3 regions of the Pseudoalteromonas sp. NC201 genome follow, and region 3 is predicted to be linked to each of the others. Evidence: predicted binding sites of a transcription regulator. Region 3 holds the regulator's gene; each other region holds the start of a gene.
What was found. Region 3 encodes FliA, which starts transcription of late flagellar genes. Its sites were predicted from a motif close to CTAAAGNTNNNNNNNNNNNNGCCGATA; they were not measured.
Positions count from the first base shown of each region.

Region 1 (5,108 bases), 1.6 Mb from region 3:
AGCCAAGCCTTAATTTGTTGACTGATGCCTTCGCTGTTTAAGCCCAGCTCGGCATGGATCTCAGTTTGTGAACCATGCTTAATAAACTCGTCAGGTAGACCAAGAAGTTTAATTGGTTTTTGATGGCCTTGAGCAATTAAATACTCGCTTACTGCGGAGCCTGCGCCACCGGCAATAGCATTATCTTCAAGTGTGACGAAGCGCTCGTGAGTTACAACCAACTCTTCGATAAGGGCGCAGTCTAAGGGTTTGACAAAACGCATATCTACAAGTGTGGCATTTAGCTCTTCGGCTACGGCTTGAGCGTTTTCAAGCAATGTACCAAAGCTTAAAATAGCCAGCTTTTCACCTTCTCTTACTACCTTGCCCTTACCAACTTCTATTGCGGTCATTTCCGTATCAATCTCGGCGCTTCCCGCACTACCTCTGGGGTATCTCACTGCTGCTGGCCTATCTAGGCGATGACCTGTGTAGAGCATTTGGCGGCACTCATTAAGGTCGCTTGGTGCCATGATCACCATATTCGGGATACAGCGCAAGAAACTTAAGTCGTATGCGCCTTGGTGCGTCTCACCATCCGCACCAACGACACCGGCACGGTCAATAGCGAACAACACTGGCAGATTTTGTAGTGCGACATCATGAATGAGTTGGTCGTATGCGCGTTGTAAGAAGCTAGAATAGATTGCAACCACTGGGTTGAGGTCTTCACAAGCAAAACCCGCTGCCAGTGTCACAGCATGTTGCTCAGCAATGGCAACATCAAAATATTGAGCAGGGTACTCTTTAGAAAAGCGTACCATGCCCGAGCCTTCACGCATTGCTGGTGTGATTGCCATGAGCTTATTATCTTGTGCAGCCATATCGCAAAGCCAATCTCCAAACACCTTTGAAAAGGTTGGTGCACTAGGTTTTGATTTGGGTAAGCTATGGACGCTTGGATCGAACTTAGGCACGGCATGATAACCAATAGGATCTGCTTCTGCAGGTTTATAACCTTTCCCTTTTTGGGTTTTAACGTGTAATAGTTGAGGGCCTTTTAGGTTACGCATATTACGCAGCGTATCTACCAAAGTATCTACGTTATGTCCGTCAATTGGGCCAATATAGTTAAAGCCTAGCTCTTCAAAGAAAGTACCAGGGATTATCATCCCCTTTAAATGCTCTTCCATACGGCCTGCAAGCTCTTTAACCGGCGGCACACCAGACAGCAGTTTTTTGCTGCCTTCTCGAATATTGGTGTAAAAGCTACCAGAGAGGATCTTCGCGAAATGATTGGTGAGTGCGCCAACGTTTTCAGAGATAGACATTTCGTTGTCGTTTAGGATCACTAACATATCTGGATTGATGTCGCCTGCGTGATTCATGGCTTCAAACGCCATGCCCGCGGTCATTGCACCATCACCAATAACGGCGACGGTCTTACGTCCAATCCCTTCTTTTTCAGCCGCGATAGCCATACCAAGTGCCGCTGATATAGAAGTGCTTGAGTGGCCAACACTAAACGTATCGTATTCGCTTTCTTCTCTATAAGGGAAAGGATGCAGGCCATCTTTCTGGCGGATCGTATGCATCCTATCTCTTCTACCTGTAAGTAGTTTGTGCGGATAGGCTTGATGACCTACATCCCAAACGAGCCTATCGCTTGGTGTGTTATACACATAGTGTAAAGCTACAGTAAGCTCTACAGTGCCTAAACCAGATGCAAAGTGACCGCTGCTTTGAGAGACTGAGTTCAGCAAATACTCGCGAAGCTCATCACTAAAGGCGGTTAACTTGTGCTGGGGTAATTGACGGAGTTGACTTGGCTCGTCAATTAACGCGAGTAAGGGATACTTGCTACTATCAAGTTTCATGGTATTTATCAGAGTCCTAAGTGAATCTCAGCGCAATTACTCACGTGGTCCACTTCATAATTATTAAAATTCTTCACTAACTTGTCATAATATTATGTTAGCCAGCGTTTACAAAGTTCTTGTGAATATTTTCTTAGCTTGGCGTAGCTATTTTATACGTCAGCTTAATATTCTCGATCTATGATGTATTTTGCTAAATCTGCAAGTATTTCTGTATTACCGTTGATACGTGTAAGCGCTTCTAAAGCTTCATCTATCAAGTGTTCAGCTTTTTCTTTTGCTTGTTCTAACCCCAATAATGCTGGATAGGTAGATTTATTATGTTCTAAATCAGAGCCTTGAGGTTTACCAAGCACAAATGTGTCACCTTCTACATCAAGAATGTCATCTCTGACTTGAAATGCAAGGCCAATTGCACGTCCATAAGTACGTATCGCATCACGTGCTTGCTCTGAAACACGTTCCGGATCGCTACATAAGATCCCAAGTTCTACTGCACAGCTTAGTAGTGCACCTGTTTTTAGCTTATGAATACGTTCGAGCTCATCTATCGTAATTAAACGATTGGTTGCTGCTATATCGAGTGCTTGACCGCCTATCATACCTTGTAGACCCGATGCCTTGGCTAGCACTGAAATCATTTTTATTTGGGCATGGTGGCTTACCGCGAATGGATGTTCACTTAGCAGTTCAAATGCCAGCGTTTGCAGAGCGTCACCAGCTAAAATCGCGGTCGCCTCATCGAATTGGATGTGGCAAGTTGGACGGCCGCGTCTGAGATCATCATCATCCATAGCAGGTAAATCGTCGTGCACCAAAGAGTAGCTATGCACACACTCTATTGCGGCTGCAGCTTTGTCTAAATCTTCTGGAGCAGCACCAAATAATTCACCAGTACAATACACTAAAAACGGTCGCAAGCGTTTGCCGCCGTTTTCTATACTATAGCGTGTAGCCGCTTTTATATTCTCTTCAGTTTCAAGCACACTATCAAAATAGTGTAAAACGGTGTTTTCTACACGAGTTTTAGCAAACTGGAGCTTTTCTTGTAATTTTTTCGACATTAGGCTTCGTTATCAAATGGCTGTAATTGTGCTTGTTCATCCTCGCCCATTAAAATAGCGACTTGTTGTTCAGCTTGCTGAAGTTTCTGATTTGAAGCTTTTGCGAGTTTTATCCCGCGTTCAAACTGTTTAAGTGCTTGATCTAAAGGTAAGCTACCGTTTTCCATGTCTGCAACGATTTGCTCCAGTTCTTGCATGGCTTCTTCAAAGCTCAAGTTGTCTGGTTTTTTTACTGCCATATGTCACGCTGACCCGTAAAGTAAAAGTGTGGCAATTTTAGGGTGATTGCGCGCCAAGGTCAAAAAAACCAGTGACTTTTTGATCTGACCGAGTATCAGCATTACAAGATCTGCTATAAACTCGCATTTTAAACACTTTTTAATATAATAGTGTTAAGTTGTAGAAAAACTTGCCGATAACTCAAACAACAATAACTGCGTGATTTATCACAAATAACTTCCCCCGGAGGACATGTGGATTTAGCAACGGTAATAGGGATCCTGGGTGCCATAGGTTTAATTGTAATGTCCATGGTACTAAGTAGTGATGGCCAGATCGCTATGTTCTATAACACGCCTTCCGTCGTTATCGTATTTGGTGGTTCAATTTTTATCGTATTGTCTAACTTTACGCTTGGACAGTTTTTCGGAATTGGAAAAGTGGCCGGGAAGGCCTTCATGTTCAAGATTGAAACTCCGGAAGAGCTGATTGAAAAAGCCGTTGAGCTTGCTGATTCAGCTCGCAAAGGTGGTTTTTTAGCGTTAGAAGAAGCCGAAATCCCCAACCAGTTTATGCGTAAAGGTGTCGATATGTTAGTCGATGGGCATGATGCTGATGTTGTGCGTGCCACATTGCAAAAAGATATTGCCCTAACGTCCTCAAGACACGAGTTAGGCGCTGGCTTATTTAAGTCCCTCGCCGATATCGCTCCTGCTATGGGGATGATTGGAACGCTCATCGGCCTAGTAGCGATGTTATCTAACATGGATGATCCAAAAGCAATTGGACCTGCTATGGCTGTTGCACTTTTGACAACTTTATACGGTGCGTTTTTGGCTAACGTGGTTGCAATCCCAATTCAGGTTAAGCTTGAACTTCGTAAAGACGAAGAAGAGCGAAACCAGCGCCTTATCTTAGATGCAATCTTAGGCATTCAAGATGGCCAAAATCCAAAAGTCATTGAAGGTATCTTGAAAAACTATCTGCCAGAATCTAAACGTGGCGCTGAGGCTGAGGAATAATCATGTCAGATGAGAAAGAATGTAAATGTCCCCCCCCAGGTCTTCCTGCCTGGATGGGAACGTTTGCTGATCTCATGTCGTTGTTAATGTGCTTCTTCGTACTGCTATTGGCATTCTCCGAAATGGATGTACTGAAGTTTAAGCAAATTGCAGGATCGATGAAGTTTGCTTTTGGTGTGCAAAATAAAATTGAAGTAAAAGATATTCCTAAGGGTACCAGCGTGATTGCGATGGAATTTACTCCAGGAAAGCCAGAACCAACACCGATTGAAACGATTCAACAGCAAACCGTAGAAATGACGCAGCAAATGCTAGAGTTCCAAGCTGGTGACGAGGCTTCGGCGGGTGGCAGACAGGAGCAACGAGGTAATAAGCGTGGTGGTGAGTCTGCCAGTACTGCACAGGAAATGGCGTCAACGCAAGCAATTGCTTCTGCGGACCAAGAGCAAGTAAACGAGCTCGTTAAAAAGATTGCACAGCAGCTAGAAAAGCAAATTATGGATGGTGCAATTGAACTCGAGTCATTAGGGCAGCAAATTATTATTCGCATCCAAGAAAATGGTTCTTTTCCTGCGGGAAGTGCGTTTCTACAACCTAAATTTGAACCTGTGATTGCCGAAATTGCAGAGCTGCTCAAAGATGTACCTGGTGAAATTACAGTGTCGGGTCACACTGATGACTTTAGAGTGACTAACGAACTTTATTCGAATAACTGGGATTTATCGGCAACTAGAGCGGTAGCCGTTGCGACTGTAATGGAGCGCGTCCGTGGCTTTGATAAGAACAGAATGGTCGTAGTTGGTCATGCAGACACTAGACCTTTAGTACCTAATGACAGCGATGCAGATAGGCGCCGAAACCGGCGTGTCGAAATCTCGATTTTACAGGGTAAAGCGAAAGAATCAGACCCTATTGAAGTTAGGAAAAATTAGTTACAGTTTGTTGCC
Region 1 is NZ_CP022522.1:3,077,046-3,082,153, reverse strand. It holds gene dxs (1-deoxy-D-xylulose-5-phosphate synthase) at 1-1,856, opposite strand, end outside; gene ispA ((2E,6E)-farnesyl diphosphate synthase) at 2,021-2,920, opposite strand; gene xseB (exodeoxyribonuclease VII small subunit) at 2,920-3,159, opposite strand; gene pomA (flagellar motor protein PomA) at 3,394-4,161, shown strand; gene PNC201_RS13380 (flagellar motor protein MotB) at 4,164-5,093, shown strand.
Region 1: pomA (flagellar motor protein PomA) is a predicted target of FliA. The motif match lies at 3,312-3,338, and genes of this name have one in related genera.

Region 2 (5,108 bases), 1.8 Mb from region 3:
TGATATGTCATCAGTCTCAGTGGTATCTCATTGATTATCAGGATGCGGTACAAGGACCTGTCACTTATGATGCGGTTTCGCTGTTGCGGGATTGTTATACTCGCCTTGATGCACATGAGTTTACCGAGCTTCAGCAACATAGCTTTGACTGCTTAAAAGCGGCAAATTTATTAGGCGATATGGATTTTAGCACCTACCAACATTACTTTGACTTAACGGGGATGCAAAGGCACCTTAAAGCTGCCGGGATTTTTACTCGTCTATTGCAGCGAGACGGCAAAGGCGGGTACTTAGAAAATATTTTGCCAACCTTACGCTACCTCGTTGAAGTAGCGAATAAGTATAAAGAATTTCAGTGGCTTGCAAGCTGGCTAGAGAATGACATAATGCCTCAAGCGCAGGCCAAATTAGGCACAAAATAGAAGTAACAATGAAAGCGATAATTTTATCTGCTGGTCGTGGTAAACGCATGATGCCACTGACCGCGAACCAACCAAAACCTATGCTTAACGTCGCAGGAAAACCACTACTTGAGCATCATATCGAGCGTTTAAAAGCGGCTGGGATCTGCGATATCGTGATAAATCTTGCATGGCAAGGTCAGGTGATAAAAGACTATTTCGGCAATGGTAGTCACTTCGGTGTCAATATTGAGTACAGTGATGAACCTGAGGGGGGATTAGAAACCGCAGGTGGAATCATTCAAGCACTGCCGATGTTATGTGAACAGGATGACAGCTTTATTGTACTCAATGGCGATATTTTTACGGACTATGATGTCAGCAGCTTGGTGCAGTTACAGCTCGGAAGCACAGCAGAGGGCCATTGCGAGGCGCACATTGTGTTGGTAGAAAACCCTGAACATAATCCTGAAGGCGATTTTTGCCTTGCCCATCAGCCGCTCAATCAGCAAAAGTATACCTTGTCTGGTATTGGCAAATATCACCAAAGTTTTTTTACCGAGCTTGGGGCTGGCTTTATAAAACTAGGGCCGTTGCTGCGCAGTGGGCTTGAGCAGCATAAAGTTTCTACTGAACTGTATTTGGGCGCATGGGACGACATCGGCACGCCAGAGCGACTAAAAATGATCAACGAAAAGTTAGGGTATAGCGATGTGGGGTAAATTATTAGGCACAATTTTCGGCTTTTTATTTGGTCGTTGGTTAGGCGCTATTTTAGGGTTTTATCTCGGCCATTTATTTGATAAAAGTTTGCGTCAGGATTTTGATAAAGTCGGTGGCTTTCAAGGTTTCATGAAAGGTGAAGATCTGCATGAGCGCCAAGCCTTGTTCTTTTCCAGCTGTTTTTCTGTGATGGGACATATTGCGAAGTCTAATGGTCGAGTCAGCGAAATCCACATTCAAGCTGCGTCTGCATTTATGAGCGAAATGGGCTTGCAGGGTGAAGAGCGAAAAGAAGCACAACATGCGTTTACTGCGGGAAAAAGCAGTGACTTTTCGATAAAAGAAGCGGTTACCGATTTTAAAGAAGCTTTTGCCAGACGCTATGACTTGAGGCAGCTGTTTTTAGAGATTCAAATTCAAATGGCATTTTGTGATGGTCATGTGTCTGATGCGGAGAAGGCCTTACTTAAACAGGTGAGCAAGTATTTAGGCTTTGCAGAAACACACTTTTTATTCCTGCTAAAACGCTACCAAGCAGAATTTGAGTTTCGCCGCTCACAGGCGTCGGGGAGATCGCAACATCAATACCAGCAACATGGCGGCCGTCAACCAGCATCACAAGATAATGGCTTAAGCCGTGCTAAAGCTTTGGCTGTACTGGGATTGAGTGAAGAGGCAAATGAGCGTGATATCAAAAAAGCTTACCGCAAACTGATGTCGCAGCATCACCCTGACAAATTGGTGTCTCAGGGATTACCTAAGCATATGATGGAAGTTGCAAAGCGTAAAAGCCAAGATATTCAGTCTGCCTATGAATATTTAAAAAAGAGCTAACTTGAAACACTATAAGACGCGTAAAAAGCCGAGTAACTCCTTTCTGAGCCTTTGATGTTGGAGTGGATCGGTTTTTTCTCCAAAAAGCTCCCGTTGGCGATAATCAAATTTACTGTTTTTTCTCGCCCAGCGCGCTCTGTCCGGCGTATTGTCGACCACAATAGGATTGTCAAAACTGTAGTAAACATCCAGTAAAGCAGGGCTTATCAGAGAAAGGTTGGATGCTAAGTGCTTTTGCCGCGTTGCATTAGGCAGTTGTGGGCTAACAACGGCAAAGGCATCGATACGTAGTTTGGGCAGAGTAGCTAAGTGCTCACCGAATAAACCTGCGCTATTACCAAATGCGACAACCACCAACTTTTCTGTTTGAGTCATGGACAGGGTGTTGTAAAGCACCTCAAAGCGGCTGATCAGGGCCATTTTATATTCGTCGAGATTAGATTCTGAAATGGGTGCAAGCGTTTGCTGAGCCGGTTTTTCAGCATCGGGGAGCGCGATGTCTTGCTCTAGCAGACTTGGTGCATAAGAAAGGTCCGGCGGAGTAAGGGTATAGGTGTCGTAGCCATCATCGCTTAAGCGCTTTGCAAGAAAGCTTATGCCGCTGTTATTGAGGGGCGGAGTTTGCATGTCTGGTAATAAGATCACGATGCCTTCACGAGCAGCTGCCATATATTCTTGATGAAATACATAAAAGCTTTCGTTTTCGCTTTCCAGTTTCATCAGTTGCGATGGCTCGTAGAAGCGATTAGCGTCTTGCTGATAAAGAGAACCAAGTGGTGCTGCGTCAATATGTTCTGCTGCAAAAGTCGTCGCGGGTAAAGTGGTAACAAGTAATAAAAGCGTTCTGATGATCATGGTACAAGCGCGTAAAATATCATAATTGGTTATCGACCAGTTAAGTGAAAGCTTTAGCTGTCGCTATTTTTTAGCGTTTTAAGTTAAACTGCTCGGCAGTGGAAATGAAAGGAGAAATTTGTGCAGTATAAAGATAGCAAACGAGACTATCTCTTTATGTTTTTAAAAGGGGCCGGAATGGGAGCTGCGGATGTTGTCCCAGGCGTTTCTGGCGGCACCATTGCTTTTATTACCGGCATCTATGCACGCTTTTTAAATGCCATCAAAAGTGTGAACTTACAGGCTTTGAGCACATTGCGCCGTGACGGCCTAAAAGCAACGTGGCAGTACATTGATGGTAGCTTTTTACTGGCGGTATTTTCTGGTTTGCTCATCAGTGCAGCGTCTTTGGCGAAGGTGATCACTTATTTATTGGAAGCACACCAAACACTGGTATGGTCATTTTTCTTTGGTCTTATCGTCGCTTCTTTTATTTATGTTGCAAAACAGGTCTCTCATTGGAACGGCCAAAATATTATCGCCTGCGTAGTTGGTGCTGTCGTGGCCTTTGCTATTACTTCTCTTTCACCAGCTGAAGCGCAAGCATCTCATTGGATGTTTTTTATCTCAGGTGCTATTGCCATTTGCGCGATGATCTTACCTGGGATCTCAGGGAGCTTTATTCTACTGTTATTGGGTATGTATGGCCATGTACTCAGTGCGGTGAACCAGCTTGAATTTGGCTTAGTGAGTCTATTCTTACTAGGTTGTATTGTGGGGTTAATGTCGTTTTCGCGCCTACTCAGCTGGCTATTGGCGCACTATCAACAAGTAACGTTTTCGCTACTAGCTGGCTTTTTACTTGGCTCGCTTAATTTATTGTGGCCTTGGAAACAAGTGCTTACGACTTACGTGAATTCCAGTGGTATAGAAAAGCCATTGAGTCAGGCCAATATTTTGCCAGCACAATACAGTACGCTGTATGGTCAAGACCCGAATACGTTGGCATGTATTGCGCTTGCCATTGCAGGCCTTGCGCTGATCTTAACCATTGAAAAGATAAGCGAAAAATATTAATAACATAGACATCTAGAACAATAGATACGTGTTGAGCTTACGTGTCTATTGTTCTAAACCACCCAGTCACAGAAAGTCGCGGCGCTTTTGTAAATGGCGCGACGTAAGTCACAGAATGAATTTTACTTACATCAAAAACCACCAGTGAATTGAACTTAGGTGCATAACTTTTAGTGGGTGTGCCATCACGTTCAAAAAACTGCAGTAGCCCGCCCCAGTCAGGGTGCCAACTTTTGCTTAGGCTAAGTACATAGGCATAAACCCGGCCCTCAGCTTCAACAATATCATTATGTCGCGTTAAATACTGACCACCAATAAATCGTGTTGCTTGGGCAGAGGTACGGATAATGTTCTGTCCAGATATCGCGGAAAAGCAGGACTGTACAGCGCTACTATTGAGGTTATTGTAGAGCTTTTTCAGCGCCTCAGGGCTCGTCGATTCTATGGAGTGGCGGCCATACATAAAACCAACGCCACGTGATGCATAGCTATGTATATCTTCGAGCAAGGCTTGCTGCTCTTGCGGTGTTAAGGCAAGAATATCACTGTCTTTGACTGATTTTGCTGTCCCGTTATGAAAAAGTGCGAGTTGGTAGTCTAGGTTACAGAGGCACTCATGTAGTTGTTGAGCGTTTGTATCGTCTAGAATATTTTCAATCCGTGCAAAGCCTTCGTTGCTCAATTTTTGCTGTAATTCAATTTGTTGTTGCTGCGAAAGTTGAAGCATAAATACCTACTGCTGATGTATGGGCCTGTTTGTAATATTGTAAACAGGATGCCTTAGACTTCAGTCCAATGCTGATTATTTTTTATCTATGCTAAAGTGAGTTTGGCTGAAATGCCATCCCTCTGCACTCATCGATAGGCAAAAAAATGAAAATCAATGGACTACTGCTATTCTGTTGCGCATGGGTCATATCCGTGATCCCATCACCAGCCTTGGCGGCTCAAGGCACTTTAGATCTTACCAGCTCGACACTCGGCTTGGTTTGTATTGTTGTCTTCGTTTTAGCATACGCACTTGTAATGCTCGAAGAAAAACTCCATATGCGAAAATCAAAGCCAGTGCTCGTGGCGGCAGGCGTCATTTGGCTCATGATTGGGGCGTATTACGTCAATCAGGGGCAACCCGATGTTACCGAGCATGCATTTCGGCACAATTTGTTAGAATTTGCGGAGCTGATGTTGTTCTTGCTGGTTGCGATGACTTATATCAACGCACTAGAGGAACGCCGCCTT
Region 2 is NZ_CP022522.1:3,252,423-3,257,530, reverse strand. It holds gene PNC201_RS14190 (aminoglycoside phosphotransferase family protein) at 1-422, shown strand, start outside; gene murU (N-acetylmuramate alpha-1-phosphate uridylyltransferase MurU) at 431-1,123, shown strand; gene djlA (co-chaperone DjlA) at 1,113-1,958, shown strand; gene PNC201_RS14175 (DUF3530 family protein) at 1,968-2,813, opposite strand; gene PNC201_RS14170 (DUF368 domain-containing protein) at 2,934-3,869, shown strand; gene PNC201_RS14165 (2OG-Fe(II) oxygenase) at 3,907-4,596, opposite strand; gene nhaD (sodium:proton antiporter NhaD) at 4,743-5,108, shown strand, end outside.
Region 2: PNC201_RS14175 (DUF3530 family protein) is a predicted target of FliA. The motif match lies at 2,844-2,870, and genes of this name have one in related genera.

Region 3 (5,108 bases):
ACTGCCTTTACCATGAAGTTCGTCAAGCAAAGCCTCAAACTCATCATCGGTAATTTCTTCATCTCCAGAGGGCACACTCGCAGCGCCTGATGACGTTGCTTTAGCCGCAGGCTCACTGGCTTGAGAAGTAGCCGCATCTTCTGCATTTGGTGCTCCACCAAATTTCCCAACCCCATGGAGTTCATCTAAGAGATTATCGAACTCGTCATCGGTGATATCGCCGTCATCTGCAGTTGACACCGTTTCAGGTTTAGCCGCCGGTGCGACAGCAGGCGCATTACCAGAGCCGTGTAACTCATCTAATAGATTTTCAAATTCTTCTTCTGTTATCTCATCAATGCTAGAGCCGCTATCATCGCCTGAATCTGCGTCCGCATCGAATAGAATATCATCCGCACTTAAATCTGGTACAACAGACTCTGGCTCTGAAACAGGTTCCTCAATCACTTCACTGACTTCGTCTTCAGATGCTGGTTGGCTGAGTTTATGGAGGGTTTCAAGCAACACAGGATCGGCAGCTTCGGGTTCCTCTCGGTTTTGAATACAAGCGAACATTTCGTTGATCGTATCCAAAGATTGCAAAATAACATCCATTAATTCTGACGTTACTTTTCGCTGCCCTTGTCTTAGTACATCAAACACGTTCTCTGCACCGTGACAGGCATCAACCAGTTCGGTCATACCGAGGAAGCCTGCTCCACCTTTAACAGTATGGAAGCCACGGAAAATCGCATTGAGAAGTTCTTTATCTTCGGGATTATTTTCTAGTTCAACAAGCTGTTCAGATAACAGTTCTAATATTTCGCCTGCTTCAACAAGAAAGTCCTGCAAGATATCTTCATCGACTTCAAAGCTCATACACACTCTCCAACTAGAAGCCTAAACTAGATAGCAAGTCATCGACTTCGTCTTGACCAGAAACCACGTCATCTCGCGATTCAGCGTCAATAATTGGACCTTCAGGTCCAGACAATTCATCACTGATAGTCTCAGTTGTTTTTATTTCGTTTTCATTCGCATTTTCTGCAACTGCAGGCGCTTCATCCGAAGTACCAAACACAGTTAGAAGGTGAATGAGACTATCTTCTACTTCTCTCACAAGCTCAATGACTCGACGGATGACCTGCCCAGTCAAATCCTGATAGTCTTGCGCCATCAGCACATTAGTCATTAAGCCTTGTAATTCGTCTGTACGTGTCTTTGAAGTCTGCATAAAGCTGTCGAGATCATGACACAGAGATTTAAACTCACCGAGTTGAATATCTCTGCTCATCAACCGATCCCAAGTAGGCTTTATTTGTGCTAACTCATCCGCAAGATTCTGCGCAAGAGGTAAGCTTTCTTCGACCGCGTCCATCGTTTTATTAGCAGCGCTTTCTGTCATTTCCATAACATAATTAAGACGCTGCTTGGCGTCAGGTATAGCCTCTGTCGTGAGATCTGAGAGTCGAGTATCCAGCTCAAAGTTCTTCAAGGACTCGTGTAATTGGCGAGTTAGCTTTCCAACTTCTGCAAATAACTCCGATTGCTCTTTGTTAGCAGCTTCTAAAATCAGCTGGTCAGCTTTTTCTTGTTCACCTTGCTCTAGTAGCTCAACAAGTTGCTTGGCTTGTTCAAGTGTAATTTGCGGCGCAGCATTTACAGACATAGGCCATATCCCCTTGCTGTTTAGCCTAGTCGCTCAAATACTTTTTCAAGCTTAGTCTTGAGCGTACCTGCAGTAAACGGTTTAACAATATATCCGTTCACCCCAGCTTGCGCTGCTGCAACAATTTGTTCTTTTTTCGCTTCTGCGGTAACCATCAACACTGGAATGTGCTTAAGCTTTTCATCTGCGCGTATTGCACGAAGCAGATCAATACCTTGCATGCCCGGCATGTTCCAATCAGTTACTACAAAGTCAAACTCCTGATTTTGTAGCATCGGAAGTGCTGTACTACCATCATCAGCTTCTTGAACATTGGTAAAGCCTAAATCTCTTAATAGGTTTTTGATTATTCTTCTCATAGTAGAGAAATCATCAACCACGAGAATCTTCATGTTCTTATCCAAAACTTCCTCCAGTGAGGTTCGAACCCAACTATTTTATGTACTCTAATTTATCCAGTCATTGATTTTAGCTTTGAGCTTTATCATTGCCTGACCGTGAATTTGGCTTACTCGAGATTCACTGACATCAAGGATGGCACCAATCTCTTTTAAATTCATTTCGTCGTTATAGTAAAGTGACAACACCAGAGCATCCCTTTCGGGTAGTGCTTTGATAGCATTTACTAAAGACTCGTTAAAACGTTCATTTTTAACGTTATTAAACGGTTTGTCTAGCGCAAAATCGCTGTTTGCTGGGGTTATCACATCTTCATCAACCCCTAGATCCTCAATGCCGATGACTTTACTTGCATTTACATCATGTAAAATATGATGGTACTCATCTAAAGATATATCAAGTTTTTCAGCGATTTCAGTGTCTTTTGGTTCGCGGCCAAGGAGAGATTCGAGCTCAGATATAGCTTCGGCTACCATTCTGCTGTTTTTATGTACGGACCGAGGGGCCCAATCTCCGCGACGGATTTCATCTAGCATTGCACCTCGGATGCGTATCCCCGCAAAGGTCTCGAAACTAGCGCCTTTAGTAGCATCGAAATTTTTAGATGCTTCAATCAATCCAATCATACCTGATTGAATTAGATCGTCGAGCTGCACACTTGCCGGAAGCCGAGCGATCAGGTGACATGCCACTTTTTTGACAAGTGGAGCATGCCTCTCGACCACTTTATGGATATGGTCAGAAGTTTGATATCCCGCAGCTCTGTTGACCGGAGAAGCCATAATCACCCGTTTACAAGTTGTTCAATGAAAAATTCTAGATGACCGGAAGGTTGATGAGGAATTGGCCATTTAACTGCCTTGGCAGCAAGTCCTTTAATTGCAACTGCTGCTGGAGAGCTCGGAAATAAATCCACGATTGCTCTTTGTCTACGAGAGGACTTACGCATGTTTTCGTCAAATGGTACTGTGGCCACTAATTCCAATGCTACATCAAGAAAACGGTCTGTAACTTTTGAAAGTTTAGCAAATAATTCTTGCCCTTCACGCATACTGCGGACCATATTGGCAACTATTTTAAAACGATAAACGCCATGCTCTCTGCTTAAAACTTTGATCAACGCATAAGCATCCGTAATAGAAGTCGGTTCATCACACACAACAACCATCACATCTTGTGCAGCTCGAGAGAAGCTCAGAACCATATCTGAGATACCAGCTGCGGTATCAACAATTAAAACATCAAATTGAGTGTTAAGCTCGCTAAATGCGCGAATAAGTCCAGCATGCTCTGCGGGAGTCAACTCCACCATGCTTTGAGAACCCGAAGTAGCTGGCACAATTTTGATACCAGCGGGACCTTCTACGAGAATCTCATCTAGTTCACATTCACCCGACAACACATGTGAAAGGTTCTTTTCTACTCGGAGCCCTAACATCACATCACAGTTTGCCAAGCCCAAGTCCGCATCTAAAACGAGAACTCGCTGTCCTTGTTGGCCCATAGCGATGGCAGTATTGAGCGAGACATTGGTTTTACCCACCCCACCTTTACCACCGGTCACGGCTATTACTTTTACACCCTGGTTGCTATTTTGACTCATTCTACGCAGGCCACTTGCTTGATCTAAAACTGTGTTAATCATACATTCCTACTGACTCTGACGCTACAGGTACACGTCGAGAGTGCTGTGCTTTTATTCTTTTTAAATACAATTGCTCAGCCTTTTTTACTAGCTTTTGAGCATTTGCTACGCGAATGTCTTCTGGCACTCGCTGACCGTTGGTAAGATACCCTATTGGCAAGCGATTTTGAATCGCTATGCTAATTATCTCACCTAAACTTAGACTTTCATCAAGTTTTGTGAAAATACAGCCACTTAAATTTACTTTTTTGAAGTGTCTTACTGTTTCTTGTAACACATTCATCTGTGCTGTCGCACTCAACACTAAATAGCTACGAATATCTACTCTCGCGCTACGCATAAGTGTATTTAACTGTTCAGTTAAGCGCAAATCTCTTTGACTCATTCCCGCCGTATCTATTAATACTAGACGCTTATTGCGTAAATGATAAAGCACTTCTGCAAGTTCATTTGCATCTTTAACTTGTTTAACCGGACAACCGATGATTCTACCATAGGTAGCTAGTTGCTCGTAAGCGCCAATTCTATAGGTATCGGTGGTTATTAGCGCCACTTTATCTGCACCGTATTTTTGTGCGCCTAATGCCGCTAATTTTGCAACCGTTGTGGTTTTGCCAACACCTGTTGGACCAACCATTGCAAATACGCCACCTTGACGAAGAATATCATTGTTGGTGGTGTGCATTTGGTTAATTACCATATTCAACAGCGCGTCCCAAGCTTCTTTACGAGACACATCATCAGGGATAAAACATGCCATTTGCTCTGCAACGTCTTTGTCTATGCCCATTCCTTCCAGACGATCTACAAGGCACGCACGGGTTGGATCGCGACGAGCCATTTCTTGTTTCATTAGACCAGATACTTGATGTTCAAGTAATTGACGAATAGCGTTCATTTCTTCGCGCATTGCACTCATTTCGTCAGGCTTGGCATTTAACTCAGGTAAATCATCACCAAAACCGTTGTCTAATTCATCAGACTCGCTCCACTGCTGTGGTTGCTCAAATCCATCATCATCAAAGTCAAAAGATTGGCGACGAGCTTGCTGTGGCTTCGCTTGGTGCGCCGGCGCAGCAGTTTGTGTTTTACGTTGGCTGCTTAACATTTGCTCTGTATCAATCCCCGACTGGGAGAACATAGAAGCAAGTTCTGGTGAGCGAGGACGCGGCGCTTGACGCTCTAGCAATGCCGCTAAGCTATCGGCAACTTGCGCTTGTTTTGCTGGCTGTGCTTGGCGAGGCTCTGGACGGACAAAGCGGGTCGGAGCCTCGTTTGAGGCAGTCGCACGGGCAGCTGGAGCTTGCTTAACAGGTGCAGCAGCACGGTCATTATCAACTGCCGCGACGATTTCAACACCATCTGCTAACTTTTTGTTAGACATAATGACAGCATCTGCACCAAGCTCTTCTTTTA
Region 3 is NZ_CP022522.1:1,474,215-1,479,322, reverse strand. It holds gene PNC201_RS06040 (chemotaxis protein CheA) at 1-858, opposite strand, end outside; gene PNC201_RS06035 (protein phosphatase CheZ) at 872-1,648, opposite strand; gene cheY (chemotaxis response regulator CheY) at 1,669-2,052, opposite strand; gene PNC201_RS06025 (RNA polymerase sigma factor FliA) at 2,095-2,829, opposite strand; gene PNC201_RS06020 (MinD/ParA family protein) at 2,832-3,692, opposite strand; gene flhF (flagellar biosynthesis protein FlhF) at 3,685-5,108, opposite strand, start outside.